DNA from 2 places in the Cronobacter sp. 153480017-3 genome. Region 2 is predicted to be linked to the other one. Evidence: predicted binding sites of a transcription regulator. Region 2 holds the regulator's gene; the other holds the start of a gene.
The links. Region 2 encodes LexA, which represses DNA repair genes until DNA is damaged. Its sites were predicted from a motif close to TNCTGTATGTACATACAGNA; they were not measured.

Region 1: the regulator LexA is predicted to act here: its motif matches at 3,367-3,386, upstream of dinB (DNA polymerase IV).

The regions. Positions count from the first base shown of each region.
Region 1 covers NZ_JBSEYN010000007.1:10,937-21,476, forward strand. The annotation lists gene fadE (acyl-CoA dehydrogenase FadE) at 1-769, opposite strand, end outside; gene lpcA (D-sedoheptulose 7-phosphate isomerase) at 998-1,579, shown strand; gene ACUW6V_RS15590 (class II glutamine amidotransferase) at 1,668-2,435, shown strand; gene dpaA (peptidoglycan meso-diaminopimelic acid protein amidase) at 2,406-3,143, opposite strand; gene dinB (DNA polymerase IV) at 3,399-4,454, shown strand; gene pepD (cytosol nonspecific dipeptidase) at 4,744-6,201, opposite strand; gene gpt (xanthine phosphoribosyltransferase) at 6,462-6,920, shown strand; gene frsA (esterase FrsA) at 7,028-8,275, shown strand; gene crl (sigma factor-binding protein Crl) at 8,333-8,722, shown strand; gene ompC (porin OmpC) at 8,844-9,914, opposite strand; gene proB (glutamate 5-kinase) at 10,206-10,540, shown strand, end outside.
Region 2 covers NZ_JBSEYN010000003.1:560,284-570,823, reverse strand. The annotation lists gene ACUW6V_RS10530 (maltoporin) at 1-1,005, shown strand, start outside; gene malM (maltose operon protein MalM) at 1,129-2,070, shown strand; gene ubiC (chorismate lyase) at 2,253-2,762, shown strand; gene ubiA (4-hydroxybenzoate octaprenyltransferase) at 2,762-3,634, shown strand; gene plsB (glycerol-3-phosphate 1-O-acyltransferase PlsB) at 4,038-6,464, opposite strand; gene ACUW6V_RS10505 (diacylglycerol kinase) at 6,597-6,965, shown strand; gene lexA (transcriptional repressor LexA) at 7,074-7,682, shown strand; gene dinF (MATE family efflux transporter DinF) at 7,808-9,115, shown strand; gene ACUW6V_RS10490 (CsbD family protein) at 9,323-9,532, shown strand; gene zur (zinc uptake transcriptional repressor Zur) at 9,612-10,127, opposite strand; gene ACUW6V_RS10480 (cupin domain-containing protein) at 10,237-10,540, shown strand, end outside.

The sequences.
Region 1 (10,540 bases), on a different contig from region 2:
CGCCGGTATCCGGGATAGCACCGGCGTCAGAGCCCGCTTCCGGGCTGGTGAGCGCAAAGCAGGGGATTTCCTGGCCACGCGCCAGGCGCGGCAGGTAGTGGTTTTTCTGCGCGTCGGTGCCGTAGTGTTGCAGCAATTCGCCGGGGCCGAGGGAGTTCGGCACGCCAACGGTGATGGCGAGAATGCCGGAGACGCCAGCGAGTTTTTGCAGCACGCGGGACTGCGCGTAAGCCGAGAACTCCAGACCGCCGTACTCTTTTTTGATGATCATCGCGAAGAAGCGATGCTCTTTCAGAAATGCCCACAGCTCCGGCGGTAGATCCGCCATTTCGTGGGTTATCTGGAAGTCGTTCGCCATGCGGCACGCTTCTTCCACCGGGCCGTCGAGAAACGCCTGCTCTTCGGCGGTCAGCTTCGGCTGCGGGTAGTTATGAAGCTTCTGCCAGTCCGGGTTGCCGCGGAACAGATCGCCTTCCCACCAGGTCGTCCCGGCGTCGATCGCTTCTTTCTCCGTGCGCGACATCGGCGGCATCACTTTACGAAAGCCGCGGAACACCGGGGCGGAGATCAGCGATTTACGCATCGGCGTAACGTTGAGAGGCACCAGAATGATCGCCAGCGGCACCAGCAGCCACAGCGACCAGAGGCCAGCGGCGCCGAGCGCGGCGGTCCAGGCGAGCAAAATCAGGCTGCTGAGCGGCAGGCTGACGCGATGGTAAAACAGCGCACCGATAAGAACGAGGGTGGCAACGATACTCAAGATCATCATAAAGAAAAGCTCCCTTGCTTGTAGGAGGTCTGACCACTTGTGATGATATGGTTGTAGAGGATGTTGCTTTTTTTAGCAATGCGTTCACAAAATAATTACAACCTGGCTCACATTGTTGCCGCACGTAAACGCAAAACCTGTATGCCCGGCGCGGTGTAGCGCTTCTCGCTCCCGGCGCTATCCGGTACACTGCATCCGGTTACTTTTTAATGCTGAAGGATATCCCTCATGTACCAGGATCTGATTCGTAACGAGCTGAACGAAGCGGCCGAAACGCTGGCTAACTTTCTGAAAGATGAAGCCAATATTCACGCTATCCAGCGTGCGGCGGTGTTGCTGGCAGACAGCTTTAAAGCGGGCGGTAAAGTGCTCTCCTGCGGTAACGGCGGCTCGCACTGCGACGCGATGCACTTCGCCGAAGAGCTGACCGGGCGCTACCGTGAAAACCGTCCGGGCTACCCGGCGATCGCGATTTCCGACGTCAGCCACATCTCCTGCGTCGGCAACGACTTCGGTTACGACCACATCTTCTCCCGCTATGTCGAAGCGGTGGGGCGCGAAGGCGATGTTCTGCTCGGCATTTCTACCTCCGGCAACTCCGGCAACGTGATCAAAGCGATCGACGCCGCGCGCGCCAAAGGCATGAAAGTCATCACGCTGACCGGTAAAGACGGCGGCAAAATGGCGGGAACGGCGGATGTGGAAATTCGCGTACCGCATTTCGGCTATGCTGATCGTATTCAGGAAATTCACATCAAAGTGATCCACATCCTGATCCAGCTTATCGAAAAAGAGATGGTCAAAGCCTGATAAGGCGCTGTCGCCGGGCGCGCGACGCACGTCCGGCATGCCCCAGTGACGCCTTCCGAAAGGAGGGCGGCGTGTGATGAGGTGATTTATGTGCGAACTGCTCGGGATGAGCGCCAATGTGCCGACGGATATCTGCTTTAGCTTTACCGGCCTCGTGCAGCGGGGCGGGGGAACCGGGCCGCATAAAGACGGCTGGGGCATCACCTTCTATGAAGGCAAAGGCTGTCGCACGTTTAAAGATCCACAACCGAGCTATAACTCGCCCATCGCGAAACTGGTGCAGGACTACCCCATTAAATCGTGTTCCGTGGTGGCGCATATCCGCCAGGCGAACCGCGGCGAAGTCGCGCTCGAAAACACCCATCCGTTTACCCGTGAGCTGTGGGGCCGCAACTGGACTTATGCCCATAATGGCCAGCTGACCGGCTACCGCTCGCTCGATACCGGCCCGTTTCGCCCGATTGGCGAAACCGACAGCGAAAAAGCGTTCTGCTGGCTGCTGCACAAACTCACCACGCGCTACCCGCGCACGCCAGGCAACATGACGGCGGTCTTTCGCTATATCGCGGAACTGGCGGGTGAACTGCGGGAGAAGGGCGTTTTCAATATGCTGTTGTCAGACGGGCGCTATGTGATGGCGTTCTGCTCCACCAACCTTTTCTGGATAACGCGTCGCGCGCCGTTTGGCGTCGCCAAACTGCTCGATCAGGATGTGGAAATTGATTTTCAGGAAGAGACCACACCTAATGATGTGGTCACGGTGATTGCCACTCAGCCGCTGACGGGCAATGAAACCTGGCACAAAATCATGCCAGGCGAGTGGGCGTTATTTTGTCTCGGGGAGCGTGTAGTTTGACGCCAGCTGCGGGTGCACCACGCTGCTGCTGAGCGGTTTGCTGACCACGTAACTGCCGTTCACCACAGAGACCACCGGCGGCTGACGGGTCGCCATAAAGTAGTCGTAGCCTGGCTTAAGCTGTTTCCAGAAGCCGATGTAGTACGAATACTTGTGGCGCTCCATATTGGCGTCGGTCATGCGGAACGGATAGATGCTGACCTGCACGTTCGGCTGACCAAACACCAGCGCGCCGGTGACGAACTGGAAAATCTCATCGATATTTTTATCGGTCATCGCGTAGCAGCCCACAGACACGCACGCGCCGTGGATCATCAGATATTTCCCTTCATACCCGTTAGCGCGGTCAAACGCGTTCGGAAAACCGATATTGATCGCTTTATAAAAACGGCTGTCGGGTTTGAGCTGGCTGCGCTGCACGCTATAGAAGCCTTCCGGGCTTTTGAAATCGCCCTGGCGGCGTTTCGGCCCAAGACCGCCGGAATAGTTGCAGATGCGGTAGCTATCCAGTAACTGATACTGCTCGCCCATCTTGACGTACAGCTCAAGCGTGCGCTCTTCCTTAAAGATCTGGATATAAACCGGGGAACCCATTAACTGCTGTTTTAATTCTTTTTTTATTGGGGTAACGCTGTCGCTACTGACTGTACTGGCCCATGAAAAGCACGACACCAGAAGCATTGCGATTAACAATGCGATTTTACGCATACTGCTTGTTTCCTTGATAAAGCTAAGACCGATGCCGAAAGGCGAAGGGACCCAAAATAAGACTATTCTGGTTCAGGAGCGCTCACATTAGCATCGCTGTTATTTTTCGCAAGCGCTGCCTGCAGCGTTTACAATTAAGTTTTGCTTAACTTCCTTACGCCCCAGAGAATTTACGCAATTATGGCGGAATAAGGAAGGTTGCCGCCGCCCCCATTTTTTGCCAGACTGTATGGACATACAGTGCGGGGCGTGGCGATGCGCAAAATCATTCATGTCGATATGGACTGCTTTTTCGCGGCGGTAGAGATGCGCGATAATCCAGCCCTGCGCGATATTCCGCTCGCCATTGGCGGCAGCCGCGAACGGCGCGGCGTTATCAGCACCGCCAACTATCCGGCGCGTAAATATGGCGTGCGCAGCGCCATGCCCACCGCGATGGCGCTCAAGCTCTGCCCGCATCTCACGCTGTTGCCGGGGCGTTTTGACGCCTATAAAGAAGCGTCTGCCCATATCCGGGAAATATTCTCGCGCTATACCTCGCTGATTGAGCCGCTTTCGCTCGACGAAGCTTATCTGGATGTCACCCACAGCCCGCACTGTTACGGCTCGGCGACGCTGATGGCCAAAGAGATCCGCCAGACGATTTTCGACGAACTCCAGCTCACCGCGTCGGCGGGTATCGCGCCGATCAAATTCCTCGCCAAAATAGCCTCCGATCTCAACAAGCCCAACGGGCAGTATGTGATAACGCCTGAAGAGGTGCCGGCGTTTTTGCGCACGCTGCCGCTTGGCAAGATCCCGGGCGTTGGCAAGGTGACGGCGGCGAAGCTTGAGAGCCTCGGCCTTCGTACCTGCGAGGATGTGCAAAAGAGCGATCTCGCCGCGCTGCTCAAACGCTTTGGCAAGTTCGGGCGCGTGCTGTGGGAGCGCAGCCAGGGGATAGACGACCGTGAAATCAGCAGCGACAGGCAGCGTAAATCGGTCGGCGTCGAGCGCACGCTGGCAGAGGATATCCACGAATGGACGGAGTGTGAGGCGATTGTGGAGCGGCTCTACCCGGAGCTTGAGCGCCGCCTCGCCGCCGTTCAGCCGGATCTACGCATCGCCCGCCAGGGCGTGAAGCTCAAATTTAACGATTTTCAGCTCACCACGCAGGAGCATGTCTGGCCGAAGCTCAATAAAGAGGATTTGCTCGCCACGGCGCGTAAAACCTGGGAAGAGCGCCGCAGCGGGCGCGGCGTGCGGCTGGTGGGGCTGCACGTGACGCTGCTTGACCCGCAAATCGAGCGGCAGCTGGTGCTGGGGTTGTAGGGGCTTTTCCTCGGGCCCGGTGGGTGCGCTCCGCTTACCCACCCTACATGGCTGACGTTGCAGCTTTTTGTCGTCGGGACTGACGGGTGCGCTCCGCTTACCCACCCTACAAGCTGAAGTTGTCGATTCTTGTCATTAGGTCTGGTGGGTGCGCTCCGCTTACCCACCCTACATGATGATAGCCGTCGGGAAGCGTAGGGCGGGTAAGCGTAGCGCACCCGCCTTTTAAACCCGCCCTGCCAAAACAAAAAAGGCGGCCCCAGGGCCGCCTTTCTTTTACATCAAACGCTTATTTCGCCGGGATCGCTTTCAGCAGCTCGGTCAGCAGCGTCCAGTAGTGGCCCACGCTTTCAATATGCACCTGCTCATCCGGCGAATGCGGCCCGGTAATGGTCGGCCCGATGGAGACCATATCCATCTGCGGGTACGGTTTCTTGAACAGCCCGCACTCCAGACCCGCGTGGATCACCTGGATATTCGGCGTCTTGTTAAACAGACGCTGATAGGTTTCACGCACCAGCGCCATCACCGGCGAGCTGGCGTCCGGCTGCCAGCCAGGGTAGCTGCCCTTGGCCACGGTTTTCGCGCCTGCCAGCGCGCCGAGCGATTCCAGCATGCTCACCACGTAATCTTTACCGCTGTCGATAAGCGAGCGGATCAGGCAGATGATTTCCGCCTGCTCGTCGGTCATGGTCACCACGCCCACGTTCAGGGAGGTTTCTACCACGCCTTTCGCCACGTCAGAATTGCGAATCACCCCGTTCGGCGTCGCGTTCAGCAGCGCGATAAACGCATCGCGGCTCTGCGCGGTCAGCGCGGCTTTATCGGTCGAGGCCGCTTCCAGCACAACGGTGATGTTCTTCTCTTTAACGGAGAGCTCGTTTTTCAGGATATCGAGATAGGTATTCGCCAGCGTTTTCAGCTCGCCTGCATTAGCGGCAGGCACCGCGACGGTCGCGAACGCTTCGCGCGGGATGGCGTTACGCAGCGTACCGCCGTTGAAATCCACCAGGCGCAGATCCAGCTCCTGCGCATGACCGCACAGGAAACGCGCCAGCAGTTTGTTGGCGTTGCCGAGGCCCAGATGAATATCGCCGCCGGAGTGACCGCCTTTCAGCCCTTTGAGCGTCAGTTTGAACGTCTCAAAACCGGCCGGGATAGCTTCGCGGGAGAGCGGCAGCGTGGAGATAAAATCGATACCACCGGCGCAACCCATATAGATTTCGCCTTCTTCTTCGGAATCGGTATTAATGAGGATATCGGCCTGCAGCCAGCCTGCCTGCAAACCAAACGCGCCGTCCATGCCGGCTTCTTCGGTCATGGTCAGCAGCACTTCCAGCGGGCCGTGTACGACGCTGTCGTCCGCCAGTACCGCGAGCGCGGACGCCATACCGATGCCGTTATCCGCGCCAAGCGTGGTGCCGCGCGCTTTCACCCATTCGCCATCGATATACGGCTGGATGGGATCTTTTGTGAAATCATGAACGGTGTCGTTATTCTTCTGCGGCACCATATCGAGGTGCGCCTGCAGCACGACCGGTTTACGGTTTTCCATGCCGGCGGTCGCCGGTTTGCGAATTAAAATGTTGCCCACCTGATCGCGCTCGGCAAACAGGCCTTTTTCCTTCGCCCAGCCCATGATGTGTTCGGCGAGTTGTTCTTCATGGTAGGACGGATGCGGAATGGAGCAGATTTTCGCGAAAATATCCCACAGCGGTTGAGGGGAGAGTTGAGACAGTTCAGACACGTTAAGTCTCCTTGACTGGGCCCGGTGCAGCGCGGCGTGCGGGCCTCTGGGTTATCGTTGTGATGTGCCGCAAGACGGGCCTGGGCAATAGCCCGAGAATACCACTTTCTTTTATGCTGTGCAGACCAAAGCGAGCAAAAACCACGGCCCATGCCGCGTGGCACTGGTTTTTAGCGGCTCAGATCTCTATAATCTCGCGCAACCTATTTTCCCCCTGAACACTTTTTAAGCCGTTTTTTAAACTGGCCGGGACACTTCACATGAGCGAAAAATACGTTGTCACCTGGGATATGTTACAGATCCACGCGCGCAAGCTGGCGAGCCGTCTGCTGCCTGCCGAGCAGTGGAAAGGCATTATCGCCGTCAGCCGCGGCGGTCTGGTGCCGGGCGCGCTGCTGGCGCGCGAACTGGGTATCCGTCACGTCGATACCGTCTGTATCTCCAGCTACGACCATGACAACCAGCGCGAACTGAAAGTTATCAAGCGCGCAGAAGGCGATGGTGAAGGCTTTATCGTGGTGGACGACCTGGTGGATACCGGTGGCACCGCAGTGGCTATCCGTGAGATGTACCCGAAAGCCCGCTTCGTGACGATTTTCGCTAAACCGGCAGGCCAGCCGCTGGTGGATGACTACGTGATCGACATCCCGCAGGACACCTGGATCGAGCAGCCGTGGGATATGGGCGTCGTTTTTGTGCCGCCGCTGTCCGGCCGTTAATCCCGTCCTTACGCATCTTTACGCCCGGCACTGCCGGGCGTTTTTGTTTTTATCCGCCGCCTGCGAGTACAATCATGTTTTGTGCTGTTTTTACGGAGGCAGAAAGCATGTCGCAGGCCAATCTGAGCGAAACCCTGTTTAAGCCGCGGTTTAAATACCCGGAAACCTCGACGCTGGTACGTCGTATTCAGCACGCGCCGCCTCCGGTGATCCAGTCCACGCTGGACGGTAAAACGGTGCCGCAGTGGTATCGCATGATTAACCGCCTGATGTGGGTCTGGCGCGGCGTCGATCCGCGGGAAATCCTTGAAGTGCAGTCGCGCATCGTGCTGAGCGACGCCGAACGCACCGATCCCGCGCATTACGACACCGTCATCGGCTATCGCGGCGGCAACTGGATTTATGAGTGGTCGAAGCAGGCGATGGCGTGGCAGCAGCGCGCCGGGCAGGAGACCGACGAAGCGGCCATCGGCAAGGCTTGGCTGATGGCTTCCACGCTCTACAGTATTGCCGCCTATCCGCACCTGAAAGGCGATACGCTCGCCGAACAGGCGCAGGTGCTGGCGAACCGCGCATATGAAGAGGCCGCCACGCGGCTTTCCGGCGAACTGCGCGAGCTCTCGTTCCCGATCCCCGGCGGCGCGACCATTACTGGCTTTCTGCATCTTCCCAAAGGCGGGCAGGGGCCGTTCCCGACCGTTCTGATTTGTGGCGGCCTGGACGCGCTGCAAAGCGACTACTTTACGCTTTTCGAGCGCTACTTCGCGCCGCTCGGCATCGCGATGCTCACCATTGATATGCCCTCGGTCGGCGCGTCGTCCAAATGGACGCTGACGCAGGATTCCAGCCTGCTGCATCAGCATGTGCTTCAGGCTCTGCCAAACCTGCCGTGGGTCGATCACACCCGCGTGGCGGCGTTTGGGTTTCGCTTCGGGGCGAACGTGGCGGTGCGCCTCGCGTATCTTGAAGCGCCGCGCCTTAAAGCCGTGGCCTGTCTCGGCCCGATGGTGCATCAGCTCTTCAGCGATCCGGCGCGCCAGGATCAGGTGCCGGAGATGTATATGGATGTGCTGGCGAGCCGTCTTGGCATGTATGACGCCTCGGACAACGCGCTGCGTGTCGAGCTCAACCGCTATTCGCTGAAAACCCAGGGGCTGCTCGGCCGCCGCTGCCCGACACCGATGCTCGCAGGCTACTGGAAAAACGACATTTTCAGCCCGGAGGAGGAGTCGCGTTTAATCGCCTCGTCATCTGTGGACGGTAAGCTGCTGGAGATCCCCACTTCGCCGGTGTACAGCAACTTTGATAAGGCGCTGCATCAGATTTCCGGGTGGGTAAACCATAAATTGCGTTAATCATTGGCTAATTTCCATTGGTTTGGTAAAACAATGGCTTCACAAAAGGAGATCGCAATGACGTTACCGAGTGGACACCCGAAAAGCAGGATGATTAAGAAATTCACTGCCCTTGGCCCGTATATTCGGGAAGAGCAGTGCGAAGGCAACCGCTTCTTCTTTGATTGCCTGGCTGTTTGCGTCAACGTCAAACCTGCGCCGGAGAAGCGTGAGTTCTGGGGCTGGTGGATGGAGCTGGAAGCGCACGAAGACCGCTTTACCTATACCTGGCAGTTCGGCCTGTTTGATAAAGAGGGCGACTGGACGGCGGTGCCTATCAAAGACGACGAGGTCAAAGAAAAGCTTTCGCAAACGCTGCGCGGTTTTCACGAAAGACTGCGCGCGCTGCTCGCCTCGATGGATTTAAAACTGGAGCCGGTAACAGAAGATCTTAAGCTTTCTGCCTGAGCCGCATTTCAGTTAATACTTAAATAACGCATAAAAAATAACCCCGCCGACGCGGGGTTATTTTTTTATCGTAGCCACACGATGTGATAAACGCCCACGGCGTGGGCGTGGGGAATATTAATCAGAACTGGTAAACGAGGCCCAGCGCAACAACGTCATCGTTGTTGATCTTAAGCTTGTTGTCGTCGTCCAGCTGGTTAATTTTATAATCCACGAAAGCGGACATGTTTTTGTTGAAGTAATACGTGGCCGCCACGTCGTAATATTTCACCAGATCAACGTCGCCAATGCCGTTTTCAACATCTTTGGCTTTAGACTGCACGTAACCGATGGACGGACGCAGGCCGAAGTCGAACTGATACTGCGCAACCACTTCGAAGCCCTGGTTTTTATTGGCAAAACCGCCGGTGATCGGGGTCATGTTGCGGGTTTCCGCATAGGTCGCCGCCAGGTAGATATTGTTGGCGTCATACTTCAGGCCGGTCGCCCAGGCTTCCGCGTTATCGCCTTTACCGAGCGTGGAATTACGCTGCGCCAGCGTACGGTTTGATTTGGTGTAAGCGCCGCCGATGCTCACGCCGCTGTCGCCCAGCGCGTAGTTAACAGAGGCACCGTAGCCGTCGCCGTTGGCTTTGCTGGCGGCACGGCTGTCGTTCTCGTTCTTGCCCTGGTATTGCAGGCCGAATTTCAGACCATCCACCAGACCGAAGAAATCGGTGTTGCGGTAGGTGGCCACGCCAGTGGTACGGCCGGTCATAAAGTTATCGGTTTTGGTGTAAGCGTCGTCACCGAATTCCGGGATCATATCGGTGTAAGAACCCACGTCATACAGGATGCCGTAGTTACGACCGTAATCAATGGAGCCGAGATCGGCGAATTTCAGGCCCGCAAAAGCCAGACGGGTTTTGGTTGCGCTGTTCGTGCTGTCGCCTTCCACTCGGTTAGCGGCAACCTGATATTCCCACTGGCCGAAACCGGTCAGTTGATCGTTAATTTGGGTAGCGCCTTTGAAGCCCAGACGGATATAAGACTGATCACCGTCTACAGCGTCGTTATCGCTCATATAATGTTCGGCTTTAACACGGCCATAAAGATCCAGCTTGTTGCCGTTCTTGTTATAAATTTCTGCGGCCTGAGCAGCAGAAGACGCAACAATACCCATCACCACTAATGCCAGAGTGCTCTTTTTCATCATTAATCCCAATCATTATTTACGCGCTAAAATTCGCGGGTCAAAGACCTGTGAAAAAACAAGATGGGTTTTAACGGTCGGATATGAAAAAAATATGACAAAGTAAGATAAATTTTAAAAAGGTATATTTTTCGTAAACTGTAATAAAACTATCAAAATTCACCGCTATGCTTGCCGGTTCGCTTGCGCGCCGTGCGGTTTTTATGGCCGGGAGTTGGCAAGGGCGCGCTCTCCTGTTACAACGTCATTTTGGGTTTAATTTTTCCAATTTCGTTGATACGGCAAAACATCATGAGTAACAGCCAGACCCTGGTGGTGAAACTGGGGACCAGCGTCCTGACGGGCGGCTCCCGCCGCCTGAATCGCGCCCATATTGTCGAACTGGTGCGCCAGTGCGCGCAGCAACACGCCGCCGGGCATCGCATTGTCATCGTCACGTCCGGGGCGATTGCCGCCGGGCGCGAGCACCTGGGCTACCCGGAACTGCCGGCGACTATCGCCTCCAAGCAGTTGCTGGCGGCCGTCGGGCAGAGCCGTCTGATCCAGCTCTGGGAGCAGCTTTTTTCGATTTACGGCATCCATGTGGGGCAGATGCTGCTGACCCGCGCAGATATGGAAGATCGCGA
Region 2 (10,540 bases):
GCGATTCGTGAATTCAACGTGGTTGGTAAAAACCTGATCGACTCTCTGCCGGGTGCAAACATTTGGGCAGGTAAGCGCTTCTATCAGCGTCATGACGTTCATATGATCGACTTCTACTACTGGGATATCTCCGGCCCAGGCGCAGGTATCGAAAATATTGATCTGGGCGTAGGTAAACTCTCTCTTGCTGCGACGCGTTCGACTGAACAGGGCGGTTCTTCAGCCTTTGGCGATCGTGATGCAACAACTGGCATTCGTACTTATAACAATGAAGTGCCAAACGATGTATTTGATGTTCGCTGGGCTGGCATTGAAACCAACCCGAACGGCGCGCTGGAGTTAGGTGTCGATTACGGTCATACCAATATTCCGGATGATTACTACCTGCAACCTGGCGCCTCCAAAGATGGCTGGATGTTCACTGCCGAACATACCCAGACCATCGGTACTGGTTTCAACAAATTCGTCGTTCAGTATGCGACCGACTCCATGATTTCTCAGGGTAAAGGTCAGGCTCGCGGTGGTGCAGTTGATAACGACGGTAGCCTGATCCGTATTCTGGATCACGGCTCAATCTCAATGGGCGATCGTTGGGACATGATGTATGTGGCGATGTATCAGGATACCGATCGCGATAACAATCGCGGCAATACCTGGTGGACCGTCGGTGTGCGCCCAATGTACAAATGGACGCCGATCATGAGCACCCTGCTGGAAGTCGGTTATGACAACGTTAAGTCTCAGCAGGTTGATGAAACCAATAGTCAGTACAAAATCACCCTGGCGCAACAGTGGCAGGCAGGCGACAGCATCTGGTCTCGCCCGGCGCTGCGTGTGTTCGCAACCTACGCCAAGTGGGATGAGAATTGGGGTTATGTCAAAACCTCTAACGGTTCTACCACCTCTGAAGCCGTCAAAAGTGGCACATTTACCGAGTTTGGTAACAGCAGCCGTGGCGACAATGATGAGTGGACCTTCGGTGCCCAGATGGAAATCTGGTGGTAATCACGCGTTAGTGTTGTAACAAGAGGGGCGAAAGCCCCTCTTAACCCTCATTGAAAAGTACAGATTTGCGGGAAGCGCGCTATTGCCTGGCTACCGTTTCCCTCTCCATCCGAGGTAATAAAAATGAAAAAACGTCTCGTCGCATTATGCTTAAGCGCAGGGCTGCTCGCAGGCCTGCCCGCCGTCAGCTTCGCTGATGTGAATATCGTGCCGCAGAACACTGCCGCTGCACCCGCTATCCCGACCGGTGAATTACAGCGCCTGACCTGGACGCCCGTCGCGCAGTCGCAAACCCAGACCACCGATCTCGCCGCTGTGGGGCAAACCCTCAACGTACCGGGCATTAGCGGTAAAGTCGCTGCCTATAGCGTACCGGCGAATATCGGCGAACTGACCATTACGCTCACCAGCCTTGCGAACAAACAGACCGGTATTTATGCCCCGAACGTGCTGGTGCTGGATCAAAACTTAACGCCAGCCGCGTACTTCCCGAGCAATTACTTTACCTATCAGGAACCGGGCGTGGTTTCTGAAGACCGCCTCGAAGGGGTTATCAAGCTGACCCCTGCGCTGGGGCAGCAGAAACTGTACCTGCTGGTTTTCACCACGCCGCAGGATCTGCAGAAGACCACCACCATGACCAACCCGGCGAAGGCATACGCCAAAGGCGTAGGTAACGCTGTGCCAGATATCGCCGATCCGGTGGCGCGCCACACGCCTGACGGCAAGCTTAAACTGAAAGTAAGCACGAACTCCTCCTCCAGCGTTCTGGTCGGCCCGCTGTTTGGTTCTTCCGGCCCGTCGTCTGTGACGGTCGGCAACACCGCCGCACCAGCTACGGCCTATACCGCGCCAGCGCCTGCCGCACCGGCGGCTGCGCCAGCCCCTGCCGCGAAGCGCGAGCCGGTACTTAACGACACCGAAGCCTATTTCAACCGCGCCATTAAAGAGGCGGTCGCGAAAGGCGATGTCGATAAAGCGCTGAAACTGTTGGATGAAGCGGAGCGTCTCGGCTCCACCACGGCACGTAAGACTTTTATCAGCAGCGTAAAAGGCAAGGGGTGACAGTCTCCCCACGCTGCTGATGTTTGCAACACCTGGTGCGCTTGCGCGCACCTTTTTTCCTGGCGCAGCATGCCGTCCTGTTGCACCCATGTTGCGCTTTTGTTCGTACTCCTTGTTTCCCCGCCCCCGTTTTGCTGGTTCTGCGTTACAATACGTCCACTTTTGGCCCCGGAGAGTCACGCATGTCCCATCCCGCGCTGAGACAACTGCGCGCGTTGTCCTTTTTTGACGATATCAGCACGCTTGATAGTTCGCTGCTCGACTGGCTGATGCTGGAAGATTCCATGACCCGCCGTTTCGAAGGCTTTTGCGAGCGCGTGACGGTCGACATGCTGTTTGAGGGCTTTGTCGGCCCCGAGGCGCTGGAGGAAGAGGGCGAGTTTTTGCCTGATGAGCCGCGCTACTGGCTGCGCGAAATCCTGCTGTGCGGCGACGGCGTGCCCTGGCTGGTTGGGCGCACGCTGGTGCCGGAGTCTACACTTTGTGGGCCGGAGCTGGCGTTGCAGCAGCTCGGTACCACGCCGCTGGGCCGTTATCTGTTTACCTCATCCACCCTCACGCGTGATTTTATCCAGCCGGGCCGCAGCGACGAACTCTGGGGACGCCGCTCTCTGCTGAGGCTTTCCGGCAAACCGCTGCTGCTGACTGAACTGTTTTTACCTGCATCACCTTTGTACGGAGAGGAAAAATAATGGAGTGGAGCCTGACGCAGAATAAGCTGCTCGCCTATCACCGCCTGATGCGCACCGATAAGCCGATCGGCGCGTTACTGCTGCTCTGGCCGACGCTGTGGGCGCTCTGGGTGGCATCGCCCGGCGTGCCGCCGCTGTGGATACTCGCGGTGTTTGTGGCAGGCGTCTGGCTGATGCGCGCCGCAGGCTGCGTGGTGAATGATTACGCCGACCGCAAATTTGACGGGCACGTGAAGCGCACCGCGCACCGGCCTCTGCCGAGCGGTGACGTGACCGAAAAAGAGGCGCGTAACCTGTTCGTCTTCCTGGTGCTGCTGTCGTTTTTGCTGGTGCTGACGCTGAATGTAAAAACTATTCTGCTCTCGGTGGCAGCGCTGGCGCTGGCCTGGATGTATCCGTTTATGAAGCGCTACACCCATCTGCCGCAGGTGGTGCTGGGCGCGGCGTTTGGCTGGTCGATTCCCATGGCGTTTTGCGCGGTGAGCGAGTCGCTGCCGTTAAGCTGCTGGCTGATGTTTTTCGCCAATATCTGCTGGGCGGTGGCGTATGACACGGAATATGCAATGGTCGATCGTGACGATGATGTGAAAATCGGCGTGAAGTCGACGGCCATCCTTTTCGGACGCCACGACAAGCTGATAATCGGACTGCTGCAGATAGCCGTGCTGGCGCTGCTTGGCACAGTCGGCTGGCTGAACGGTCTGCGGGCGTTTTACTATGCCGGTCTCGCAGGCGCGGGTGTGCTGTTTATCTGGCAGCAAAAAATCATCGCCGGGCGCGATCGCGACGCCTGTTTCCGCGCGTTTTTGAATAATAACTACGTGGGATTGCTGGTGTTTATCGGCCTGGCGCTAAGTTATCTGAAGTTCTGATAAAAGCGGGGAAACCCGCTTTTTTTATGGCTGGCGGCCGTGCGGTGATCGCGGGTGCGCTGCGCTTACCCGCCCTACATTTTTTCGGCGATCAAGGTTATGAGTAGAGTGGGTAAGCACAGCGCACCCATCGCGTTAAATGCGCGCCTGCCGGGCTAATGTTGTAGGGTGGGTAAGCGCAGCGCACCCGCCGTGTTAAAGGGATGCCCGCCGGGGTTAATTGGGCAGGGTGGATAAGCGCAGCGCACCCGCCGTGTTAAAGGCATGCCTGCCGGGGTTAATTTTGTAGGGCGGGTAAGCGAAGCGCACCCACCACCCAAATAGTTATCAGCCATTACCCCTGTTTTTCGCCAATAAAAAAGGCGGGTTTCCCCGCCTTGTTACTGTCTGTCGCCAGACTCAATCACGCGCCCGCTTGTGCCGCCGCGCTCTCGATAGTCAGCCTCACATCGGAGGTCATCAGCTCTGCCAGCATCTGGTAAACCTTCATGGTTTCCGCCGGTTCGGCATCACCCGTATCGCTGATATAGCCTTCATCACGCAGCGTCAGCACCAGCGTTGAGAACACGGCTTTATCGAAGAACTCCGGCGCGTTAATGCCGTGCAGTACGGAAAGACGCTGCGCCACCGTGCGGCTCTCTTTCTCAAGCGTACCGCGGTTGATGGACGGATTCGCGCTCAGCAGCCAGAAGGTAATCGCGTAGCGTTGCAGCGTTTCGCGCACGCCAGCGGCGAGCAGCTGCAGCGTGCGGGAGCGCGCCGGGTTCACCTGAAGCCATTCGTCGTCAGCAAGAATAAGCCCCTGCTGCGCCAGCTCGTTAACCAGCGCATCGACGACCGCCGACACCTCTTCTTTTTCCCAGCGCAGGAACAGCTCCGTCTTCAGCATCGGGAATAACAGTTCCACCTGTTGCTGCACCGCCTCGCGGCTGATGCGACGATGCTGGGTGACGATAGCGGCGATAAGCGACGGCAGCACCAGCATATGCATGATGTTATTGCGGTAGTAAGTCATCAGCACCGCTTGTTCACGCGGCAGCACGATGATGTCGCCGATGGTGTCCTTCTCGACTTCAAACTTATTCATCTGCAACGCGTGTTCGATGAGCTGCGTTGCCGTGGCATCCGGCACCGTGGCATCTGCGGCGTAAGGCACATTACGCAGGAGACTCAGGTAGCAATCGAGCTGCTCGGTAAGCTGCTCGCGCGTTAACGAACGCTGGCGCGAGGCCAGCAGCGCGGTGCAACACAGGTTCATGGCGTTGGCCGCGCCTGCGTTGTTGATACGCACCATCAGCTGAGCGGCAATCTCATTCACCGTTGGCGTCAGCCACGCCGGGCGTACTGCTTCGATAGGATCGATAGCATCACGCCATTCCGGCACGTGCTGGTTCAGGAAGGTGATGAGCGGCAGCGGCTCGCCGAAGTTCACATAACCCTGACCGAGGTTACGCAGCTTGCTTAAGCCGCGCAGCATCTGCAGCAGGCTCTCTTTCTCTTTGGTGGCACCGCGCAGCTCTTTGGCATACGTGCCCACTTCCATCACATGCTCATAGCCAATGTAAATCGGCACCAGCGTAATCGGGCGGGTGCCGCCGCGCAGCATGGCCTGAATGGTCATGGAGAGCGTGCCGGTTTTCGGGTCAAGCAGACGACCGGTACGTGAACGCCCGCCTTCCACGAAATATTCCACCGAATAGCCACGGCTGAAAAGTTCGCCGAGATATTCGCGGAACACCGTCGAATAAAGCTTATTACCCTTAAAGGTGCGGCGGATAAAGAACGCGCCCAGGCGGCGGAAAATCGGCCCGGCGGGCCAGAAGTTCAGGTTGATGCCCGCGGCGATATGCGGTGGCACAAGCCCCTGATGATAGAGCACATACGAGAGCAGCAGATAGTCCATATGGCTGCGGTGGCAGGGCACATAGACAATTTCGTGGCCGTCGTGCGCAAGCTGGCGCACACGCTCGGCGTTATGCACGTTAATGCCCTGGTAGAGGCGGTTCCAGGTGAAACCAAGCACGCGATCGGTAATACGAATCGCCTCGTAGGAGAAGTCGGCGGCGATCTCTTCCATCAACGCGACAGCATTCTGCTGGGCTTTCTCGTGCGAGATTTTTTTAGTGCGCGCCTCGTCTTCGACGGCGCGGGCAATCGCTTTTGACGAGAGTAGTTTATTAAAGAGATCCTGGCGCGCAGGCAGGCGCGGGCCGACGGCGGCGAGGCGCTGGCGGGCGAAGTGCATGCGCGCCACGCGGGCCAGTTTCTGGGCGATACGCTTGTCGGTGCCGTGCTCGGTCGCCATACGGCGCAGCGATACGGGCGGTGAGAAGCGCACAAAGCTGTCGCGGCCAAGCCACGAGACCGCGAAGAATTTCTGAATGCCGTTCAGCATGCGCAGCGGCGGGTTTTCCTCGCCTTTTTCGCGGCCTGGCGAGCGGCCAAACATAACTGACACCGGTACCATCTGGACATCGAGATCCGGGTTGCTGCGATGCAGATCGAGATAGTTGTGGAAGAGTTTGATCGATTCTTCTTTCGGCGTGTAGTAAGTGAACACGCGGGGGCCGCCATGGATAAACACATAGCGCGGCAGTTCGGTGCCGTCGATGACCAGCGGATCCAGCGGATCGGGCAGATCGTGCTCCAGGCACTGCGCGCGTAGCGTCAGGAGATCCGCCTTCGAGTTATATGGCAACACATACATGATAGGGCGTGACGTATCGAGCCCAAGTTCGGGGCAAGGCGCCGCCGGGATGGACTTGCTTTTTACCAGCACGCTTAATGGTAAATTAAGTAATTTGTAGTAAATTCGTGGCCAACCGGACATAAACGATGTAAAGCCTCTGGTTAATAATGCAATTGCGGCGCAAGAATATCAGAAACTCCGTAGAATTTCTGTGGTGCTTCTTTATCGAAGCGCATTAGCATTGACGCCTGAATTTAAAAAAGGTTTCTTGTCATGGCCAATAACACCACGGGGTTAACCCGAATTATTAACGCTGCCGGCTATTCCTGGAAGGGATTACGCGCCGCCTGGAAAAATGAAGCGGCGTTCCGCCAGGAAGGGGTCGCCGTGATAGCGGCTATTCTTATCGCCTGCTGGCTGGATGTCGATCCGATCACCCGCGTGCTGCTGATTGGCTCCGTTACGCTGGTAATGATTGTCGAAATTCTCAACAGCGCCATCGAAGCGGTGGTGGATCGCATCGGCCCTGAATTTCATGAGCTTTCAGGGCGCGCCAAAGATATGGGCTCCGCCGCCGTTCTGCTGTCGATTATCCTCGCGCTCGTCGTGTGGGTCACGCTGCTCTGGCAGCATTTGCGATAAGTTTTCCAGAAATCGCGAAAGAAGCGCTTTTTTAACCGGTTATGGTTTTAAAATCACCTTTAGCTGTATATACTCACAGCATCACTGTATATGCACCCAGGGGGCGGAATGAAAGCATTAACTACCAGGCAACAAGAGGTGTTTGATCTCATTCGGGATCACATCAGCCAGACCGGCATGCCGCCTACGCGTGCGGAAATCGCGCAACGTCTGGGTTTCCGTTCGCCGAACGCGGCGGAAGAGCACCTTAAAGCGCTGGCGCGTAAAGGGGTGATTGAGATTGTCTCCGGCGCGTCGCGCGGTATCCGTCTGTTGCAGGAAGAAGAAAACGGGCTGCCGCTGATAGGGCGTGTGGCGGCGGGTGAACCGCTGCTGGCTCAGCAACATATCGAAGGGCATTATCAGGTTGATCCTGGCCTGTTTAAGCCAAACGCCGATTTTCTGCTGCGCGTAAGCGGGATGTCGATGAAAGATATTGGGATTATGGACGGCGATCTGCTGGCGGTTCATAAAACGCAGGATGTGCGCAACGGGCAGGTCGTCGTCGCGCGCATTGATGATGAAGTAACGGTAAAACGCCTGAAAAAACAGGGTAATACCGTTGAGCTTCTGCCGGAAAACAGCGAGTTTAAACCGATTGTGGTGGATCTGCGCGAGCATAACTTCTCTATCGAAGGTCTGGCGGTCGGCGTTATCCGCAACGGCGAATGGCTCTGAGCCCTTTCCTGGCTCACTGACGCCGCATTACCGTAACTGGCCCGCCCCGGTTACGGTAATGACCTCTCCCGTCGGCTAAAGACTGCATATTTTTTCATCTTCGCGTAACGGCATCGGAACGCCATATGCCCTTTCTCACTTCTACCGATAAAGCTCTCTGGCGCCTCGCGCTGCCAATGATTTTCTCAAATATCACCGTGCCGCTCTTAGGCCTGGTGGATACCGCGGTTATTGGTCATCTCGACAGCCCCGTCTATCTGGGCGGCGTCGCGGTGGGCGCTACGGCCACAAGCTTCCTGTTTATGCTGCTGCTTTTTTTACGGATGAGCACCACCGGCCTGACCGCGCAGGCGTTTGGCGCGCGCGATCCGATAGCGCTGGCCCGCGCCCTGGTGCAGCCCATGGCGCTGGCGCTTATCGCCGGTATGCTGATTATCGCGCTACGTGAGCCGCTGATACATCTGGCGCTGCATGTTACCGGCGGCAGCGACGCGGTGCTGACGCAGGCCCGACGGTTTCTCGAAATCCGCTGGCTCAGTGCGCCCGCCTCGCTCGCTAATCTGGTGTTGCTTGGCTGGCTGTTAGGGGTGCAGTACGCCCGCGCGCCGGTGATCCTGCTGGTGGTCGGCAATCTGCTTAATATCGTGCTCGATCTGTGGTTCGTGATGGGGCTTGGCCTTAACGTCCAGGGCGCGGCGCTGGCGACGGCGCTGGCAGAGTACGCGACGCTTGGCATCGGTCTTGTGATGGCGGCCCGCGTGCTGCGCCTGCGCGGTATTACCCTTGCGATGCTGAAAACCGCGTGGCGCGGCGGCGTTGGCCGACTGCTTGCGCTTAACCGCGACATCATGCTGCGCTCGCTGCTTTTGCAACTCTGCTTCGGTTCCATCACGGTGTTTGGCGCACGGCTCGGCAGCGATATCGTCGCGGTGAACGCCATTCTGATGACCCTTCTGACCTTCACCGCCTATGCGCTTGATGGCTTCGCCTACGCCGTTGAAGCCCATGCCGGGCAGGCCTTCGGCGCGCAGGATAAATCGCAGCTGAGCAGCGTCTGGCGCGCGGCATGCCGACAAGCAGGGATGGTGGCGCTGGCGTTCGCGTTGCTGTATGCCGTGGCGGGGCAGTACATTGTGTCACTGCTCACGTCATTACCTTCGCTTCAGGCGCTGGCGCAGCCCTATCTCTTCTGGCAGGTGATCCTGCCGGTGGTCGGCGTCTGGTGTTATCTGCTGGATGGTATGTTTATCGGCGCGACGCGCGGGGCGGAGATGCGTAACAGCATGGCCGTCGCGGCGCTCGGTTTTGGCCTGACGCTGCTCACCTTGCCAGAGCTTGGCAACCACGGCCTGTGGCTGGCGCTCACCGTTTTCCTGGCGCTGCGTGGGTTGTCGCTCGGCTATTTATGGCGCCGGGGCCGTCTTTTGCACTGAATATCCCTGATAAAGCGCCTCACCAGTAAAAGAAAATTTGTCGGTGTCAGCGCTTCGTTATGGTTAAAGATTCTGAATATCCCGCCAGGGTTAAAATTGACGTCTAAAATGAGTAGTACGTTCAGCAAATGATGAAGATGACTCGGGCTGAACCCCCACAGGAAAACCTGTGAGACTGATTCACTACCGAATGTTAAGGAGACGTCTATGAACAGAGATGAAGCTGGCGGTAACTGGAAACAGTTTAAAGGTAAAGTGAAAGAGCAATGGGGTAAATTAACCGACGATGATATGACCATCATCGAAGGGAAACGTGACCAACTGGTAGGTAAAATCCAGGAACGTTACGGTTACGCGAAAGATGAAGCCGACAAGGAAGTGACTGACTGGGAAAGCCGCCACGATTACCGCTGGTAATCGGGCCACCACCTCAAACGGTATTTTCCCTCTGAGGCTGCCCTGCCCACCGGTACAAGGATGTACCACCCAACCTGATTCAACGTCCTTTCTTTTTCACCGTAATGCTGTGGTCGTGACCACACTGTCCCTGATGGCGACACGCCTCAACTTCTGCACACGCCGCACACAGCCCATGCGCTTCAATCACGTTATGGCGTAACGCAAAGCCCATTCTGGCTGCCAGCGCATGCATAATATCTTCCACCCCTTCCGCTGCCTCTTCTTTTACCACGCCGCATCTGTCGCAAATAAACATCGCGGAAGTATGCGCCGGGTTATCAAATAAGTGGCACAGCACATAGCTGTTGGTGGACTCCACCTTATGCACGAACCCCTGCTCCAGCAGAAAATCAAGCGCGCGGTAAACGGTGGGCGGTTTCGCCTGCGGTTCGCTTTCGCGTAATAAATCGAGCAGATCATAAGCGCTGATCGCGCCCGGCTGGATAGTCATCAGGCGCAGCACTTCGAGGCGCTGCGGAGTCAGGCGCACATTACGTTGCTGGCAGAGCTTTTCAGCCTGCGCCAGAACTTCCTGCGAAATCGTCGTATCCATCGGCATCCTCTATGAATCGTGTTGATGTCATCACTTTATCATGAACTGGCTGAAACACCGACATCCCGCCTGTGTTATACCTTTCAGTGAACATTAACCGGAGGTTTATATGCATACGCGCCCTGAATGTATTTGTCACTGGCAGGAAGTCGAAGGCAACGATGACGCCTGTTACCCGGACAGCGACGAACTGATGTCCATCGGCGCGCCGCTGGCGAAGCGTACCGGGCTCACGCGGCTCGGCATTCATCATGAGCGCCTGCCGCCGGGGCGTCGTACGTCTTATCCGCATGCGGAAAGCAGCGAAGAAGAGTTTGTTTATGTGCTCGAAGGGTTTCCGGATGTCTGGCTCAACGGCGAGCTGTGGCCGTTAAAACCGGGCGACAGCGTCGGCTTCCCGGCAGGCACCGGGC